4 regions of the Methylobacterium sp. HJ2 genome follow, and region 4 is predicted to be linked to each of the others. Evidence: predicted binding sites of a transcription regulator. Region 4 holds the regulator's gene; each other region holds the start of a gene.
The links. The regulator PhoB, encoded in region 4, activates phosphate uptake and scavenging genes when phosphate is short. The targets are predictions, from matches to a motif close to TGTCATNNANCTGTCAT.
Positions count from the first base shown of each region.

Region 1: the regulator PhoB is predicted to act here: its motif matches at 1,618-1,634, upstream of ACS5RC_RS02140 (UDP-2,3-diacylglucosamine diphosphatase).
Region 2: the regulator PhoB is predicted to act here: its motif matches at 1,314-1,330, upstream of ACS5RC_RS09940 (ceramide glucosyltransferase).
Region 3: the regulator PhoB is predicted to act here: its motif matches at 1,941-1,957, upstream of ACS5RC_RS23425 (Orn/Lys/Arg family decarboxylase).

Region 1 is NZ_JBWJYM010000001.1:453,499-457,426, forward strand. It holds gene ACS5RC_RS02135 (glycosyltransferase family 4 protein) at 1-753, opposite strand, end outside; gene ACS5RC_RS02140 (UDP-2,3-diacylglucosamine diphosphatase) at 750-1,574, opposite strand; gene ACS5RC_RS02145 (aminotransferase class V-fold PLP-dependent enzyme) at 2,154-3,362, shown strand; gene ACS5RC_RS02150 (D-2-hydroxyacid dehydrogenase) at 3,682-3,928, shown strand, end outside.
Region 2 is NZ_JBWJYM010000003.1:288,707-292,634, forward strand. It holds gene ACS5RC_RS09935 (glutamine amidotransferase-related protein) at 1-37, opposite strand, end outside; gene ACS5RC_RS09940 (ceramide glucosyltransferase) at 83-1,240, opposite strand; gene ACS5RC_RS09945 (histone deacetylase family protein) at 1,429-2,334, shown strand; gene ACS5RC_RS09950 (hypothetical protein) at 2,446-2,622, shown strand; gene ACS5RC_RS09955 (NAD(P)-dependent oxidoreductase) at 2,744-3,610, opposite strand; gene ACS5RC_RS09960 (pyridoxal phosphate-dependent aminotransferase) at 3,627-3,928, opposite strand, start outside.
Region 3 is NZ_JBWJYM010000011.1:201,858-205,785, reverse strand. It holds gene ACS5RC_RS23425 (Orn/Lys/Arg family decarboxylase) at 1-1,868, opposite strand, end outside; gene scpA (methylmalonyl-CoA mutase) at 2,074-3,928, shown strand, end outside.
Region 4 is NZ_JBWJYM010000001.1:743,728-747,655, forward strand. It holds gene pstA (phosphate ABC transporter permease PstA) at 1-34, shown strand, start outside; gene pstB (phosphate ABC transporter ATP-binding protein PstB) at 78-875, shown strand; gene phoU (phosphate signaling complex protein PhoU) at 917-1,633, shown strand; gene phoB (phosphate regulon transcriptional regulator PhoB) at 1,685-2,386, shown strand; gene ACS5RC_RS03480 (protein-disulfide reductase DsbD family protein) at 2,420-3,928, opposite strand, start outside.

The sequences.
Region 1 (3,928 bases), 290 kb from region 4:
GAAGACGTCGGACGCCGCGTAGATCCGGGCAAGCGCCGCACCGGTGCGGGTGCCGAGGAAGTGCGCGCCCGGCGCCAGTGCCTGGAGGCGCGCCCGGTCCGGCCCGTCGCCGACGACGACCCGGCTGCCCGGCAGGTCGAGACGCAGGAAGGCCTCGACGTTCTTCTCGACGGCGAGACGCCCGACGAACAGGAAGAGCGGCCTCGGCAGGCCGGCGAGTTCGGGCGGCGCCTCGCCCGGTCGGGCCGGACGGAACAGCTCGGTGTCGACCCCCCGGGTCCAGCGCATCAGGTTTGAAAATCCCCGTGCGCGCAGATCCTGCTCGAGGGAGGGCGTGCTCACCATGGTGGCGCTCGCCGCGCCGTGGAAGCGGCGCAGCCACGCGTAGCTCCAGGCCTCCGGCACCGGCAGACGGGCCGCGAGATATTCGGGGAAGCGGGTGTGGTAGCTCGTGGTGAAGGGCCGCCGCGCGGCGAGGCAGTGGCGCCGGGTGGCGTAGCCCACCGTGCCCTCGGTGGCGATGTGGACATGGGTCGGTGCGAGCCCGGCCCAGCGCTCGGCCACCTTCCGGCGAGTGGCGTGGGCGAGGCGGATCTCCGGGTAGCCCGGCATCGGCACGGAGCGGAAATCCTGGTGGGTCAGCAGCACCGTGTCGCAGCCGTGGGTGCCGCCCGCCTCCACCATGTGCTGGAGCGAGCGCACCACGCCGTTGACCTGCGGGTGCCAGGCATCCGTGGCGATGAGCAGCCTCACGCGACCGCCCGTCGTCCGGGCAGCGCCTCGGGCTCGGAAGCCTGCGGCTCGGCGGCCGCCCGGGCGCGCAGCACGCTGGGATAGTGCAGTACCTCCATGCGGCCGTCGTAATGCTCGACGATCGCCGTGCAGGATTCCACCCAGTCGCCGGTGTTCAGGTAGCGCAGGCCGTCGATCTCGCGGTTGGCCGCGTGGTGGATATGGCCGCAGATCACCCCATCCGCGCCCTGGCGCCGCGCCTCGTCGGCCAGGAAGGTCTCGAACTGGCCGATGAAGTTGACGGCGTTCTTCACCTTCAGCTTCGCCCAGGCCGACAGGGACCAGTAGGACAGGCCGAGGCGCCGGCGCAGGCGGTTGAGCCCCGTGTTGATCCAGAGCGCCAGGGTGTAGGCGCCGTCGCCGAGATGGGCGAGCCAGCGGGCATGGCGCACCACCATGTCGAACTGGTCGCCGTGGATCACGAGGTAGCGGCGCCCGTCCGCCGCCTCGTGGATCAGGCTGTCGGCGATCTCGATGCCCCCGAAGGTGGTGCCGATGTAGTCGCGCAGGAACTCGTCGTGGTTGCCCGGCACATAGATCAGGCTCGAGCCCTTGCGCACCTTGCGCAGCAGCTTCTGCACCACGTCGTTGTGGGCCTGGGGCCAGTACCAGCCCGAGCGCAGCTGCCAGCCGTCGACGATGTCCCCGACGAGGAAGATCGCGTCCGCGTCGTAATCCTTCAGGAAGTCGAGGAGCAGCGCCGCCTGGCAGCCCCGCGTTCCGAGATGCATGTCCGACAGAAACAATGTTCGGACGCGGGTCGTCTCCGCTTCCTCTGCCACGCGCGCCTCCGGTCCGATGCGGGCAGAGCCAAACCGAAATCCGGTATCAGTTTGATGACGCTTCGGAGAGCCTTGCGGATGCGCGGGATGCGGGGCTTGATTGCTGCGCTGCAACCCGAAATCGTAAACTCAGGCGGCGCAACGCTGCGCTGCACGGCAAATTTTTTTTCCAGTCCCGCGAAGTTTTTCCGGTTTTCTTTCCGTGACTTGGGCGGCCATAATCCGGCCCGAGCCGAGTGGCGGCGCGGACCAGTCTCGGGTGTGCGGGGCGATCGTTCAAGGAAGATGTCGATGACGGGCCGGAGCGCTTGCGCGCGAGGCCCGGCCGCAGCATGGAGAGCGCGGCAATTCGGAGGCGACCGGCATCAGGCATGCCGCGACGCGAGCGGCGAGAGGCCGCCCTGCCGCTCCGTATCGCCCGATGATCCGAGCCATCGACCGACCGGCCGCGCACCGGCCCGATCCGGGAATCCCGGTCGGTTCGGACGTGACCGGCCCGGGCATGGCCGCCTGCCGACGCGCACCATCACGGACAGGGCCGCGAAGCCGGCTGCAATCTTGAGAATTGGAGGACACATCATGGCGGCCACACGACGCCCCGGGCGCAATCACCTCTTCGTGCCGGGTCCGACGAACATCCCGGACCGCGTGCAGCGCGCGATGCTGGTGCCCTCCGAGGACCATCGCTCGGTCGACTTCCCGGCGCTGACGAAGCCGCTCTTCGAGGACACCAAGAAGGTCTACGGCTCGACCGACGGCACGATCTTCCTGTTCCCGGCCTCCGGCACCGGCATCTGGGAATCGGCGCTGACCAACACCCTGTCGCGCGGCGACAAGGTGCTCGCCGCCCGCTTCGGCCAGTTCAGCCATCTCTGGATCGACATGGCCCAGCGCCTCGGCCTCGAGGTGATCGTCCAGGAGGAGGAGTGGGGCACCGGCGCCAAGCCCGAGAAGATCGAGGAGGCCCTGCGCGCCGACAAGGGGCACGAGATCAAGGCCGTGATGGTGGTCCACAACGAGACCGCCACGGGCGTCACCAGCGACATCGGCGCGGTGCGCAAGGCGATCGACGCTGCCGGCCACCCGGCCCTGCTCTTCGTCGACGGCGTGTCGTCGATCGGCTCGCTGCCCTTCAAGATGGACGAGTGGAAGGTCGACTGCGCCATCGCGGGCTCCCAGAAGGGCCTGATGCTGCCCGCCGGCCTCGGCGTGATCTGCGTCAGCCCCAAGGCCCTCAAGGTGGCCGAGGGCTCGACCGGCAAGAACGACCGGCTCGCCCGCGTCTACTTCGACTGGGAAGACCACAAGAAGCAGAACCCGGCCGGCTACTTCCCCTACACGCCGTCCCTGCCGCTGCTCTACGGCCTGCGCGAGGCTCTGGCCTGCCTGTTCGAGGAAGGGCTCGAGAACGTCTACCACCGTCACCACGTGCTCGGCGAGGCGACCCGTCAGGCCGTGGCCGCCTGGGGCCTGAAGACCTGCGCGTCCGAGCCCAAGTGGAACTCCGACACCGTCACGGCGATCGTCGTGCCGGAGGGCGTCGATGCGGCCAAGATCATCAAGCACGCCTTCGTGCGCTACAACCTCGCCCTCGGCGCAGGTCTGAGCAAGGTCGCCGGCAAGGTCTTCCGCATCGGCCACGTGGGCGACCTGAACGAGCTGTCGCTGCTCGGCGCCATCGCGGGCGCCGAGATGGCGATGCTCGACAACGGCGTCTCGGTGACCCCCGGCTCGGGCGTCGCGGCCGCGTCGAGCTACCTGCGCGAGCACCCGCTCGCCAAGGCCTGAAGCCGGAGCCTCGGGCCGCACCGGACCTGACGGCCGCGGCGCGCTCCACCGCCCCGCGGCCCGACCTGCGACATCGATCCGGGTCCAACAAGTACGGGATCCATCGGCGCTGCCGGAACCGACCGGCGTCCCACGGGGCGCCGGCCGTGCTGTGTCGATCGAGGGCCGCCCGGAGGAACGCCGCGCGCCGTTGGCGCGCCCGATACGGGTTCCGCTCGACGAAGGCGGGCCCGTAGCGCGCGACGCGCGGCGCTTGAGCCAAGCCCAGATCCGCCGTCCCGAAGGGATCATCCGGATCTGGTATGAGGAGAGGGTTTCCATGACGAAGAAGATCGTGTTCCTCGACCGCGAATCCCTCGACGCCAAGGTGCGGGAATTCAACTTCCCGCACGAGTACGTGGAGTACGACTCGACCTGGACCCCGGACGAGATCGTCGCGCGCCTGCAGGGTGCCGAGATCGCGCTGATCAACAAGGTGCCGATGCGCGCCGATACCCTGAAGCAGCTTCCCGACCTGAAGCTGATCGCGGTGGCGGCGACCGGGACCGACGTGGTCGACAAGGCGG
Region 2 (3,928 bases), on a different contig from region 4:
CCGGCGGCCGTCCGGTCTCGAGGATCGCGATGCGCAACGGGCTGTCTGCCTCCGAACGCGCCGTCCGCGCGCGTCACCGGGGTTAGGCCGTGCGCGCGTCGGCGCGCAAGCGGCGCGGCGGCTTGGGACGGATATCCATGGCGTTGCCGCGCCAGACCACGGAATCGTGCATCCAGGCCCGTATCCACAGCAGCGGAATCATCAGGTCGCGCAGGAGGAAGCCGAGGATCAGCCGCGGCCCCCGGTGCCAGCCGACACGGGCCGCCAGGGCGTATTCGGCGCCGTAGACGAGGAGCGCCATCAGGCCGCTGCCGGCCCAGGCTTCAGGGGTCCCGGCAAGCCCCGCCGCGAGGCAGAACGGCAGCAGGACGCCGCTGGCGATCTCGGGCGCGAAGAAGAGCGGAAAGGTCACCCGGCGCAGGCGGGCCCAGCGCAGCTGGCGGGCCCAGACCTCGCGCAGGCGCCGGCGCCCGAGCGGCTGCTCGAAGGGCGCGTGCACGAGGTGGACGCGCCGTCCGGCGGCCCGCACCAGCTTCGTCGCGGCGGCGTCCTCGGCGATCTCGGCCGCGAGCGCCCGGATGCCGCCCCGGGCGTCCAGGAACGGCTTGTGCCAGAGCATGCTCTTGCCCTGAGCGAAGCCGAGGCCCAGACTCTCGCCGGTATATTGCCAGCGCGCCTGCAGGGTGTTGAGGAAGGCGCACTCGACCGCGGCCCAGAGATTGCCCGGCCGCGCGCCGATCGGCGTCGAGCAGACGAGCCCGGTATCGGGGCCCCAGGCCGCCTGCAACTGCTGAAGGTAATCGGGCGGCATCAGCACGTTGGAATCGGCCAGCACGATCCAGTCGTGGCGCGCCGCCTCCCAGCCGCGCACGCAGTTGTTCAGCTTCGGGTTGTCGCTCACGCGCTCGTCGCCGACGAGGATGCGGGCCGGGACCGCCGGATGCGCGGCGATCAGCCGGCGGACCAGCGGGAGCACCGGGTCGGCGGGGTCGGCGACGCAGAACACGATCTCGTAATCCGGGTAGGCGAGCCGGAAGCCGCGGGTCAGCGTCTCCTCGCTGAACGCCTCCAGGCCACAGACCGGCCGCACCAGGGAGACGGGTGCGCCCGCGGGAAAGCAGGCGGTTCGCGGCGCGCGACCGATGCGGCGGGCCGTGAGGGCGAAGCTCGTGAGGTTGACCAGGGCGAGCAGCGCGCAGAGCGACAGGGCGAGCAGGGTGCCGGTCGGCGCGTCGATCATGCGGGCGGATGCCTCTGCTCGTCCGGCCGCGGCCTGCCGCCGCGCCGGTCAGCAGCCCCCTAACAGTCGCGCTGTTTCAGTCTTATGACGCCTCTTGCAGCCGGCACGGACCGGGCCGCGAACAGGGGTTGCGGAGCACCGGAGCCGGTGATCCGCTTTCGGGGCGCGATGCCCGAGGAGCGCGGTTGATCCCGCCCATCGTCTTCCATCCTGCCTACGAAGCCAGCCTGCCGGACGGGCATCGCTTCCCGATGCGCAAATACGGGCGGCTCGCCGAGATCGTGGCCGAGCAAGGGCTCGCGCCGCTGGGCTTCGTCGCGCCCGAGCCCGCCTCCGCCGACCTCCTCGCGCTCGCCCACCAACCCGCCTATGTCGAGGCCGTGCTCGCCTGCGCGGTCCCGCGGGAGATCGAGCGGGCGATCGGCCTGCCGGTGAGCGAGACGGTGGTGCGGCGCTCGCGCGCCTCGGTCGGCGGCACGTTGCTGGCTGCCCGCCTCGCGCTGGCCGAGGGGCTCGCCGGCAGCACGGCGGGCGGCAGCCACCACGCGCGGCGGGCGCAGGGTGCGGGCTTCTGCGTCTTCAACGACGTGGCGGTCGCCGCCCGCGCGCTCCAGGCGGAGGGCAGGATCTCCCGTGCGCTCGTGGTCGATCTCGACGTGCACCAGGGCGACGGCACCGCCGATTGCCTCGCCTACGCGCCGGACCTCTTCACGCTCTCGATCCATTGCGAGCGCAACTACCCGAGCCACAAGATCGCGGGCGACCTCGATATCGGGTTGCCGGACGGCGTCGAGGACGCGGCCTACCTCGAGATCCTGGCCGCCCGCCTGATCCCGCTCCTCGACGCGCTCCGGCCCGACATCGTGTTCTACAACGCGGGCGTCGATCCCCACCGCGACGACCGGCTCGGACGCCTCGCGCTCAGTGATGCCGGGCTGTACGCCCGCGACCGTTTCGTGATCGGCGCGGCGCGCGCGCGGGGCGTGCCCGTGGTGGGGGTGATCGGCGGGGGCTACATGGCCGATGTCGAGGCGCTGGCCGCCCGCCACGCGCTGGTGTTCCGGGCGCTCGCCGCCGAGGCCGAGGAGGCCTGAGCGCGGCGGGACACCGGGCATGGGCGGCGCGTAACGCTTTGGTCATGGGTGCGCTGCACAAACGGTCCTGCGCCCGTTCCGGTCCAGGGCGCGCCGGCTGTAGAGTTTCCCATGCTCGGACGGATCTGGGAGGCCGCCAAGGTCACCCTCGCGCTGGCGGCACTCATCGCGGCGGCCTTGCTCTCCGCGGACAAGCTCGACCGCGACCGCCGCGACATCGCCCGGCGCGACCTGCCCTTCATCGAGCCCCTCGCGACGGGCTCCCTCCCCGGCGCGCCGCATCCCTGAGGTTGGACAAGGTTCCCCGAGGCGTCTCGTCGGGACCGCCGCGCGCTCCTGCGATCGGCCAGGGTACTGGGCGGTGTCAGCGTCGGCTCGGCCGACCGGAACCGGCCGGGGCGCCCGCCCGTCAGCCCGTCCCGCGCCCGGCGGCCGCCTCGGCGAAGCGCAGGATCGCCTCCGCCTCCGCCCCGTCGGTCCCCTCCCCGAGGCGCGCGAACAGCTTGGCATTGCCGGCGAAGACCTCCTGGCCCGCCCCGTCGCTGCCGAGGAAGGCCGCGATCTCCAGCATCTCGGGTGCCCAGCGCCGCGCCTTGGGCAGCATGTCGGGCAAGCGCGTCGCGAAGCGGGCGAGGAGCTGCGGCTCGTTCTCGGCGAGTTCGGCCAGAAGGGCCTCGCCGGCCCCCGCCCGGTCGGCGGCGAGCACCATCAGGGCGGCGAGGGCCGTGAGGCCCTTGTTGATGCCGGAATAGCTCATCTTCAGGGTCGAGGCCGCGCCGACGCCGCCCGGGCAGGCGCGCGCGTCGATCCCGTATCCGGCGAGCCGCAGGGCCGGCGCCGGGTCGTCGCCCGAGAGATAGAAGCGCGGGCCGCGCGCACCGGGCTTCGGCGGCAGACCGATGATCGCGCCGTCGAGGAACCGTGCCCCGGTGCCCGTCACGACATCCGCGATCAGCGCGAGCGTGTCGGGCCCGACCGCGTTGGCATCGACGTAGACGGGTTTGACCGGCGCCGCCGCGAGGCTCGGCGCGAGGCGCCGGGCGAGCGCCACGGCCTCGGCTGGCGGCACGATCGACAGGACCAGGTCGGCCGAGACGAGCGCGTCGTCCGGGACGTCGACCATGCCTGCGGCCGCGGCCCGCTCCCGGCTCGCCGCTCCCCGCCCCGCCAGCGAGGTCAGGACCCGGACGCCGTTCTCCGCGAGGCGGGCTGCGACGGCGCTGCCCATCGCGCCGGGGGCCAGAATGGAGACGGTGAGCCCGCGATCCGTATCCATTCGCTTCGCTCAACCGTTACCGCAACGAGGCGCAGAAACGCTGGATGCGGGTGCAGGCCTCCTCCAGCGCCTGGTTCGAGGTGGCGTAGGAGATGCGCAGGTTCGGCCCCAGACCGAAGGCCGAGCCGTGCACCGCGGCGACGCCTTCGCTCTGGAGCAGTTCGGTCACGAAATCCGCGTCGGTCTCGATGGTCTTGCCCGCCTCGGTCTTGCGTCCGATCAGCTCGGCGCAGGACGGGTAGACGTAGAAGGCGCCCTCCGGCATCGGGCATTTCAGGCCGCGGGCCTGGTTCAACATCGAGACCACGAGGTCGCGCC
Region 3 (3,928 bases), on a different contig from region 4:
TCGTGCAGGCGCTTGAAGGCGACGAGGCCCGAGATCAGCGTGCCGGCCTTGGAGGATTCGACGCCCGGCGTCAGCAGGAAGAGCAGCGAGTTGAGATCGTTCTTCTCTGGCACGATCCGGTTCTCGCGCAGGTACTGCGCGACGATCGGGGCCGGGATGCCGTGCTCGCTGTAGGCGCCGGTGCGCCGGTCGAAGCCCGGGGTGAGCACGGTGAGCTTGTTCGGGTCGGTGATGGCATAGCCCGGCCCCACATGGGTGAAGCCGTGCCAGCCGGCGCCGGGCTTCAGCTCCCAGTGGCGGGGATCGCTCGCGAGCTCGTCCGTCGGCACGCTCTCCCAGGCGATCTCGGCGCCGTCGGTCGTGGTCGTCACGTCCGGCACGAAGGGATCGAAGAACCAGCGCCGGCGCGGATCGCCCTCGCGCTCCTCGAACTCGCGGCGGATGGCCCGCACCTTCTTGCGCCACTCGATCCCGAGGCGGATCGTGTCGTCCCACAGGATCATGCCGGAGCGGCCCTTCATCATCTGGGCGCCGACGTCGAGGGAGGCGAAGAGCGGGTAGAACGGCGAGGTCGAGGCGTGGACGAGGAAGCTCTCGTTGAGGCGCCGGTGCTCGACGCGCCGGGTCTGGCCGCGGATGTGGCCGTCCTTGGTGTGGATCTGCGAGGCCTGGCTGAAGCTCGCGAGCTGCTTGTGGGTCGATTGCGTCGCGATGATGCCGGGCGAGGTCTCGTCGAGGCCGGTGAGCCCCATGGCGAAGCGGCCGGCATAGAGGGGATGGAACTTCATGAAGCCCGCCCAGGCCTCGTCGAACAGGATGTAGTCGCAGAGGTGCCCGATCCGGGCGAGGATCTCGCGCGCGTCGTAGATCGTGCCGTCGTAGGTGCATTGCTCGATGACGGCGACGCGGAACGGGCGCTCCTTGCGCCACGCCTCCCTGTCCGCCACCAGCGGGTTGGCGCGGATCTTCTCGCGGATCCGGGCCTCGTCGAGGGCCTCGTGGTAGATCGGCCCGATCAGCCCGTAGGCGTTGCGGTCGGTCTCGAGGAAGATCGGGATGCCGCCGCCGAGGAAGAGCGCGCCGTGATGGGCGGCCTTGTGGTTGTTGCGGTCGAACAGGACGAGGTCGCCCTCGGCCACCAGCGAGGACAGCACGATCTTGTTCGAGGCCGAGGTGCCGTTGAGGACGAAATAGGTTTTTTCCGCCCCGAAGATCTGGGCGGCCTCCTTCTGCGCCTTGAGCGCCGGGCCTTCGTGGGTCAGCAAATCGCCGAGATCGAGGACCGAGTTGTCGAGGTCGTCGCGGAAGATCGCTTCCCCTAAGTGCTCGACGAAGATGCGGCCGATCGGCGAGCGGTTGTAGAAGATGCCGCCGTTGTGGCCCGGGCAGGTCCAGAGCTGGTTGCCCTTCTCGGCGTAGTCGACGAGCGCCCCGAAGAACGGCGTCTTCAGGGTCTCGGCATACTGGGTGACGCGGGAGACGAGGCCGCGGGCGATGAATTCCGGCGTCTCCTCGGCGAGGAAGATGTAGCCGTCGATGAAGTCGAGCAGCTCGACCGGGATGTCCTCCAGGCGCTTGCGGCGGACCATGATGACGATCGGCATCTCGAGGCCGCGGCGGCGCATCATGTCGATGAGCGCGGCGGCCTTGCCGTCGAGCCCGCGCTTGCCCCAATCCACCACCATGCAGCCGATGGCGGCGTCGGTCTGCACGGCGATCGCCGCGTCCTCGACGCGGCGCGCCCGCACCACCTCGAAGCCGCGTCCCTCGACCGCCGCCACGATCTGGTCGACCCGCGCGCCCTCGAGGTCGCCGGGCTCGAAGGTGGGCGTGCACATCAGCACGGTGAAGCGGCGGTGGAAATCCATGCGCGGGGTCCTGTCGCGGGCGGCCCGGGATCCCGGGCCGCAGGGTGCATCGACTGGCTTTCCGGCGCGAGCGTGACGGCGCGATGACGGCTGGCCCGCCCGGGCCCGCGGCTTCCGCCGCACGGGGGAGTAGCACCGCCCCCAACCTCCCTTATAATGCAGGCCTGTTCGCCCCGGCCGCGGGGTGCGTTCGATCGAGCCCCGCATGACGTCCCGCATCCCGAACTTCGCCGAGATCCCGTTCGCGGGCGAGCCGCTGCCCGTCGCCCCGCTGCCGACGGCCGAGCCGTGGATGAGCCCCGAGGGCATCCCGGTGAAGGGCGCCTACGGGCCGGAGGACCGCGAGGGGCTGGAGTTCCTGCACACCTATCCGGGGCTGGCGCCCTACCTGCGCGGGCCCTATCCGACGATGTACGTGACCCAGCCCTGGACGATCCGGCAATATGCCGGCTTCTCCACGGCCGAGGATTCGAACGCCTTCTACCGGCGCAACCTCGCGGCCGGGCAGAAGGGCCTGTCGGTGGCCTTCGACCTCGCCACCCATCGCGGCTACGATTCCGACCACCCGCGCGTCTCGGGCGACGTCGGCATGGCGGGCGTCGCGATCGACTCGATCTACGACATGCGGACGCTGTTCTCCGGCATCCCCCTCGACGAGATGACCGTGTCGATGACGATGAACGGCGCGGTGCTGCCGATCCTCGCCCTCTACATCGTGGCCGCCGAGGAGCAGGGCGTGCCGCCCTCGAAGCTCGCCGGCACGATCCAGAACGACATCCTCAAGGAGTTCATGGTCCGCAACACCTACATCTATCCCCCGAAGGGATCGATGCGGATCATCTCGGACATCTTCGCCTACACGTCGAAGAACATGCCGAAGTTCAATTCGATCTCGATCTCCGGCTACCATATGCAGGAGGCCGGGGCGACGAACGACCTCGAGCTGGCCTACACGCTGGCCGACGGCGTCGAGTACATCAAGGCGGGGCTGGCTGCTGGTCTGACCATCGACCAGTTCGCCCCGCGCCTGTCGTTCTTCTGGGCGATCTCGACGAACTTCTTCATGGAAATCGCCAAGATGCGGGCCGCGCGCCTGATCTGGGCCAAGCTCGTCAAGCAGTTCGAGCCGAAATCCGACAAGTCCCTGCCGCTGCGCACCCATTCGCAGACGAGCGGCTGGTCCCTCACCGCCCAGGACGTGTTCAACAACGTCACCCGCACCTGCATCGAGGCGATGGCGGCGACGCAAGGGGGCACGCAGTCCCTGCACACCAACGCCCTCGACGAGGCGCTGGCGCTGCCCACCGACTTCTCGGCCCGGATCGCGCGCAACACCCAGTTGTTCCTGCAGCAGGAATCGGGCACCACCCGCATCGTCGATCCGTGGGGCGGCTCCTACTACGTCGAGCGCCTCACCGCCGACATCGTGGCCCGCGCCTGGGAGCACATCCGCGAGGTCGAGAGCCTCGGGGGCATGGCCAAGGCGATCGAGGCCGGCATCCCGAAGCTCAGGATCGAGGAGGCGGCGGCGCGCGCCCAGGCCCGGATCGATTCCGGGCGCCAGACGATCGTGGGCATCAACAAGTTCAAGGCCGACGACGACATGGCCATCGAGCTCCTGCGCGTCGACAACGGCAACGTCCGCACCCTGCAGATCGACAAGCTCAAGCGCCTGCGCTCGGAGCGCAGCCAGGCGGATGTCGACGCGGCGCTCGCCGCGCTGACGCAGGCCGCCGAGGGGAGCGAGAACCTGCTCGAGCTCGCGGTGAACGCGGCGCGGGCCAAGGCCACGGTCGGCGAGATCTCCGAGGCGCTGGAGAAGGCCTGGGGCCGGCACCGCGCCGAGATCCGCTCGATCTCGGGGGTGTACAAGCGGGAGGTCGGCGGCATGTCGCCTGTGGTTGAGACGGTGCGCGCCCTGGTCGAGGCGTTCGAGGAGAACGACGGGCGCCGCCCGCGCATCCTCGTCGCCAAGATGGGCCAGGACGGCCACGACCGCGGCCAGAAGGTGATCGCCTCGGCCTTCGCCGATCTCGGCTTCGACGTCGATATCGGGCCGC
Region 4 (3,928 bases):
CCGCGTCTTCATCAAGCCGCAGCGCGCTCGCTGAGCCGCCCTTCCGAAGGATTCCGAGCATGAGCTTCGCCGCTTCGATGGCCGCAGAGGCTGACCAGCGCCCGCGCGCGGATAGCGCGGCGCCAATCCGCATCGCAGTCAAGGACCTCAACTTCTACTATGGGCAGTTCCACGGCCTGAAGAACGTCAATCTCAATTTCCACGACCGGCAGGTCACGGCCTTGATCGGCCCGTCGGGCTGCGGCAAGTCCACCTTGCTGCGCACGTTCAACCGGATCTACAGTCTCTATCCGGAACAGCGCGCGGAAGGGCAGATCCTGCTCGACGGCGAGAACATCCTGGACGCGAAGATCGACCTGAACGACCTGCGCTCGCGCATCGGCATGGTGTTCCAGAAGCCGACGCCCTTCCCGATGTCGATCTACGACAACGTCGCCTTTGGCATGCGTCTCTACGAAAAGCTGCCGAAATCCGAACTCGATGCCCGCGTCGAGGCTTCGCTGCGCAAGGCGGCGCTCTGGGACGAGGTGAAGGACAAGCTCAAGCAATCCGGCATGGGGCTCTCGGGCGGCCAGCAGCAGCGCCTCTGCATCGCCCGCACGGTGGCTCAGCGCCCGGAGGTGATCCTGTTCGACGAGCCGACTTCGGCCCTCGACCCGATCTCGACTGGCCGCATCGAGGAGTTGATCGAGCAGCTGCGCAACGAATTCACCATCGTCATCGTCACGCACAACATGCAGCAGGCCGCGCGTATCTCGCAGTTCACGGCGTTCATGTATCTGGGCGAGCTAGTCGAGTTCGGGCCGACGAACCGGATCTTCATGAACCCCGAGAAGCGGCAGACCCAGGATTACATCACCGGCCGCTTCGGCTGATCGTCCTGCCTGCACCCCATCTGCCGCCCGAGGATCGAACCATGCCCGGTCACATCGTCAGCTCCTACGACACCGACTTGGAGGATCTGCGCCGCGCGATCTCAGAAATGGGAGGCGTCGCCGAGAAGATGGTCGCTGAAGCCTCCGACGCCCTTGTGCGCCGCGATTCCAGTCTCGCTCAGGCCGTGATCGTGGCGGACAAGCGTCTCGACGCGCTCCAGCGCGACATCGAAGAGCGTTCGGTCCTGTTGATCGCCCGCCGCCAGCCGCTGGCGATCGACCTGCGCGAGACGATCTCGGCCATCCGCGTATCGGGTGATCTCGAGCGGATCGGCGACCTCGCCAAGAACGTGGCCAAGCGCGTGGTGGCGATCAGCGACCAATCTGTCGGCCAGAAGATCGTCATCGGCGTCCAGCACATGAGTGATCTCGCCGAGGCGCAGCTCAAGGACGTGCTCGACGCCTACGCGAGTCGCGACGTCAAGGCCGCGCTGGATGTCTGGGAGCGCGACGGCGCGATCGACGCGCTCTACAACTCGCTGTTCCGCGAGCTCCTGACGTACATGATGGAAGATCCGCGCAACATCTCGTTCTGCACGCACCTGCTGTTCTGCGCCAAGAACGTCGAGCGCATCGGCGACCACACCACCAATATCGCCGAGACGATCCAGTACTTAGCGACCGGCGAAACGCCGACTGGCGACCGACCCAAGAACGACGCTTCCAACTACGCCACCGTCAGCCCGGGTGAGGCCTGACGCGGCCGGGACGAGGACGTCTCCCGGCTCCGAACCGCACGGATTGAGCACATGCGTACCCGTATCCTGATCGTTGAGGACGAAGAGGCGCTCACCACCCTGCTGCGCTACAATCTGGAGGCCGAGGGCTTCGAGGTGGAATCCGCCGCCCGTGGCGATGAGGCGGAGTTGCGCCTCTCCGAGCAGGCACCTGATCTCGTCCTGCTCGACTGGATGCTGCCGGGCCTCTCTGGGATCGAGATCTGCCGCCGGATCCGGGCGCGGCGCGAGACCGAGCGCTTGCCGGTAATCATGCTGACGGCGCGCGGCGAGGAGGGCGACCGGATACGCGGCCTCGGCACCGGCGCCGACGACTACATCGTCAAGCCGTTCTCGGTGCCGGAGCTTCTCGCCCGCGTGCGGGCGCTGTTGCGCCGCTCAAAGCCCGCTCACGTCGCCGATCTGCTGGCGGCCGGCGACATCGAACTCGACCGGGTCAGCCACCGCATCCGCCGCAGCGGCCATGAGATCCATCTCGGACCTACCGAATTCAAGCTGCTGGAGTTCTTGATGCAGAGCCCGGGCCGCGTGTTCTCGCGCGAGCAATTGCTCGACGGGGTCTGGGGTCACGATGTCTACATCGATGAGCGGACGGTCGACGTGCATGTCGGTCGCCTGCGCAAGGCACTGAACCGGCCGCGCCAACCTGATCCGATCCGCACCGTGCGGGGGTCCGGCTACGCCTTCGACGAGACCTTCTCGCTCGAGGCTTGAGGGAGAGCCGCTGCGGTTACAGCTCGGATCGCGTCAGCGCGGCTCCGCCGCGCCAAGCACCGTGGCGCCGGCCGGCCGGACGCTCGCCAGTGCCGCCAGCACCGTGCCCTCGGTGAGGATCTGCGGCAGCACCTCAGGCGCCGCCACGCCCGTGTAAAGCAGGTAGAGCGGCACGCCGCTGCGGCCGTGGCGCTCTAGCAGGCGGGTGATCTCGGGGTTCTGGTTGGTCCAGTCGCCTTTCAGGACGGCGATCCCGCGCGCGCGCATCGCCGCCCGCACCGCTTCGGTCGAGAGCGAGGTGCGCTCGTTGACCTGACAGGTGATGCACCAAGCCGCCGTCATATTGACGAAGACCGGCCTGCCAGCAGCGAGAAGCCCGTCGAGGCGGGCCTGGGTGAAGGCCTCGACACCGTCGGCGTGCGCCTCAGCGCCGGGGGGCAAACGGTCGCGGTCGAGCGTCAGGGCGAGGGCGGCCACCGCGGTCACCGCCAGGATCGCGAGGGCGCGGGTCGCGCGGCCGGCGAGGCCCTCCGCCTCGCGACCGCGCTCCCAGGCCCAGGCGGCGAAGCCCACGAGCACGAGCCCGATCAGTGCCGCGAACAGTCCCTCCGGCCCGATCTGCTGAGCGAGCACCCAGACAAGCCACGCCACCGTGGCGTAGACCGGGAAGGCCAGCACCTGCTTCAGAGCCTCCATCCAGGCGCCCGGGCGCGGCAGAACGCGCACAGCCCCCGGCCACAGGGTCAGCGCCAGAAAGGGCAAGGCGAGCCCGAGCCCGAGGCAGGCGAAGATGACCAGCGCAGCCGCGGCGGACTGCGTGAGCGCGAAGCCGACCGCCGTGCCCATGAACGGCGCCGTGCAGGGCGTCGCTACGATCGTGGCGAGCACGCCGGTAAAGAACGAGCCCTCCAGTCCGGCCCGCCGGGCGAGCCCGTCGCCGAGTCCGACGACCCGACCGCCGAGATGCACGGCGCCCGACAGGCTGAGGCCCATCAGCAGGAGCAGGTAGGCGAGCATCGCCACCACCACGGGCGATTGCAGCTGGAAGCCCCAGCCGAGCCCGGCGCCGCCGCTCTTCAGGACGATCAGCAGCCCGGCGAGGCCAATGAAGCTCGCGAGCACCCCGGCGGTGTAGGCAAGGCCATGCAGGCGGACGCGCTGTTCACTCTCTCCGGAGTGCTGCACGAGCCCCAGGACCTTGATTGACAGGACCGGGAACACGCAGGGCATCAGGTTGAGGATCAGGCCGCCGAGAAGCGCCAACGCCGCCGCGCCCAGCAGCGTCGGCGTTTCGGCGGGCGCCGGCACCGCCGCCGTGGCCGGCATCTGCCCGGCGGGCGGCGGAGGCGCCTCGTCGCCGATGGCGAAGGCCTGCCGCACCGGGCCCGAGCCGAGATCCTCCGTGAGCGTCAGCACGCCCGGCAGGCTGGTCGGCACGGGCTCGCTCGGCGTCGCGCGGGTCAGGGTCAGGTGCAGTCCGCCGGCGTCGATCCGCAGGGTCTGCTCGGCCGCATTGTCGATCGCCGTCTCGGAATAGGGGAA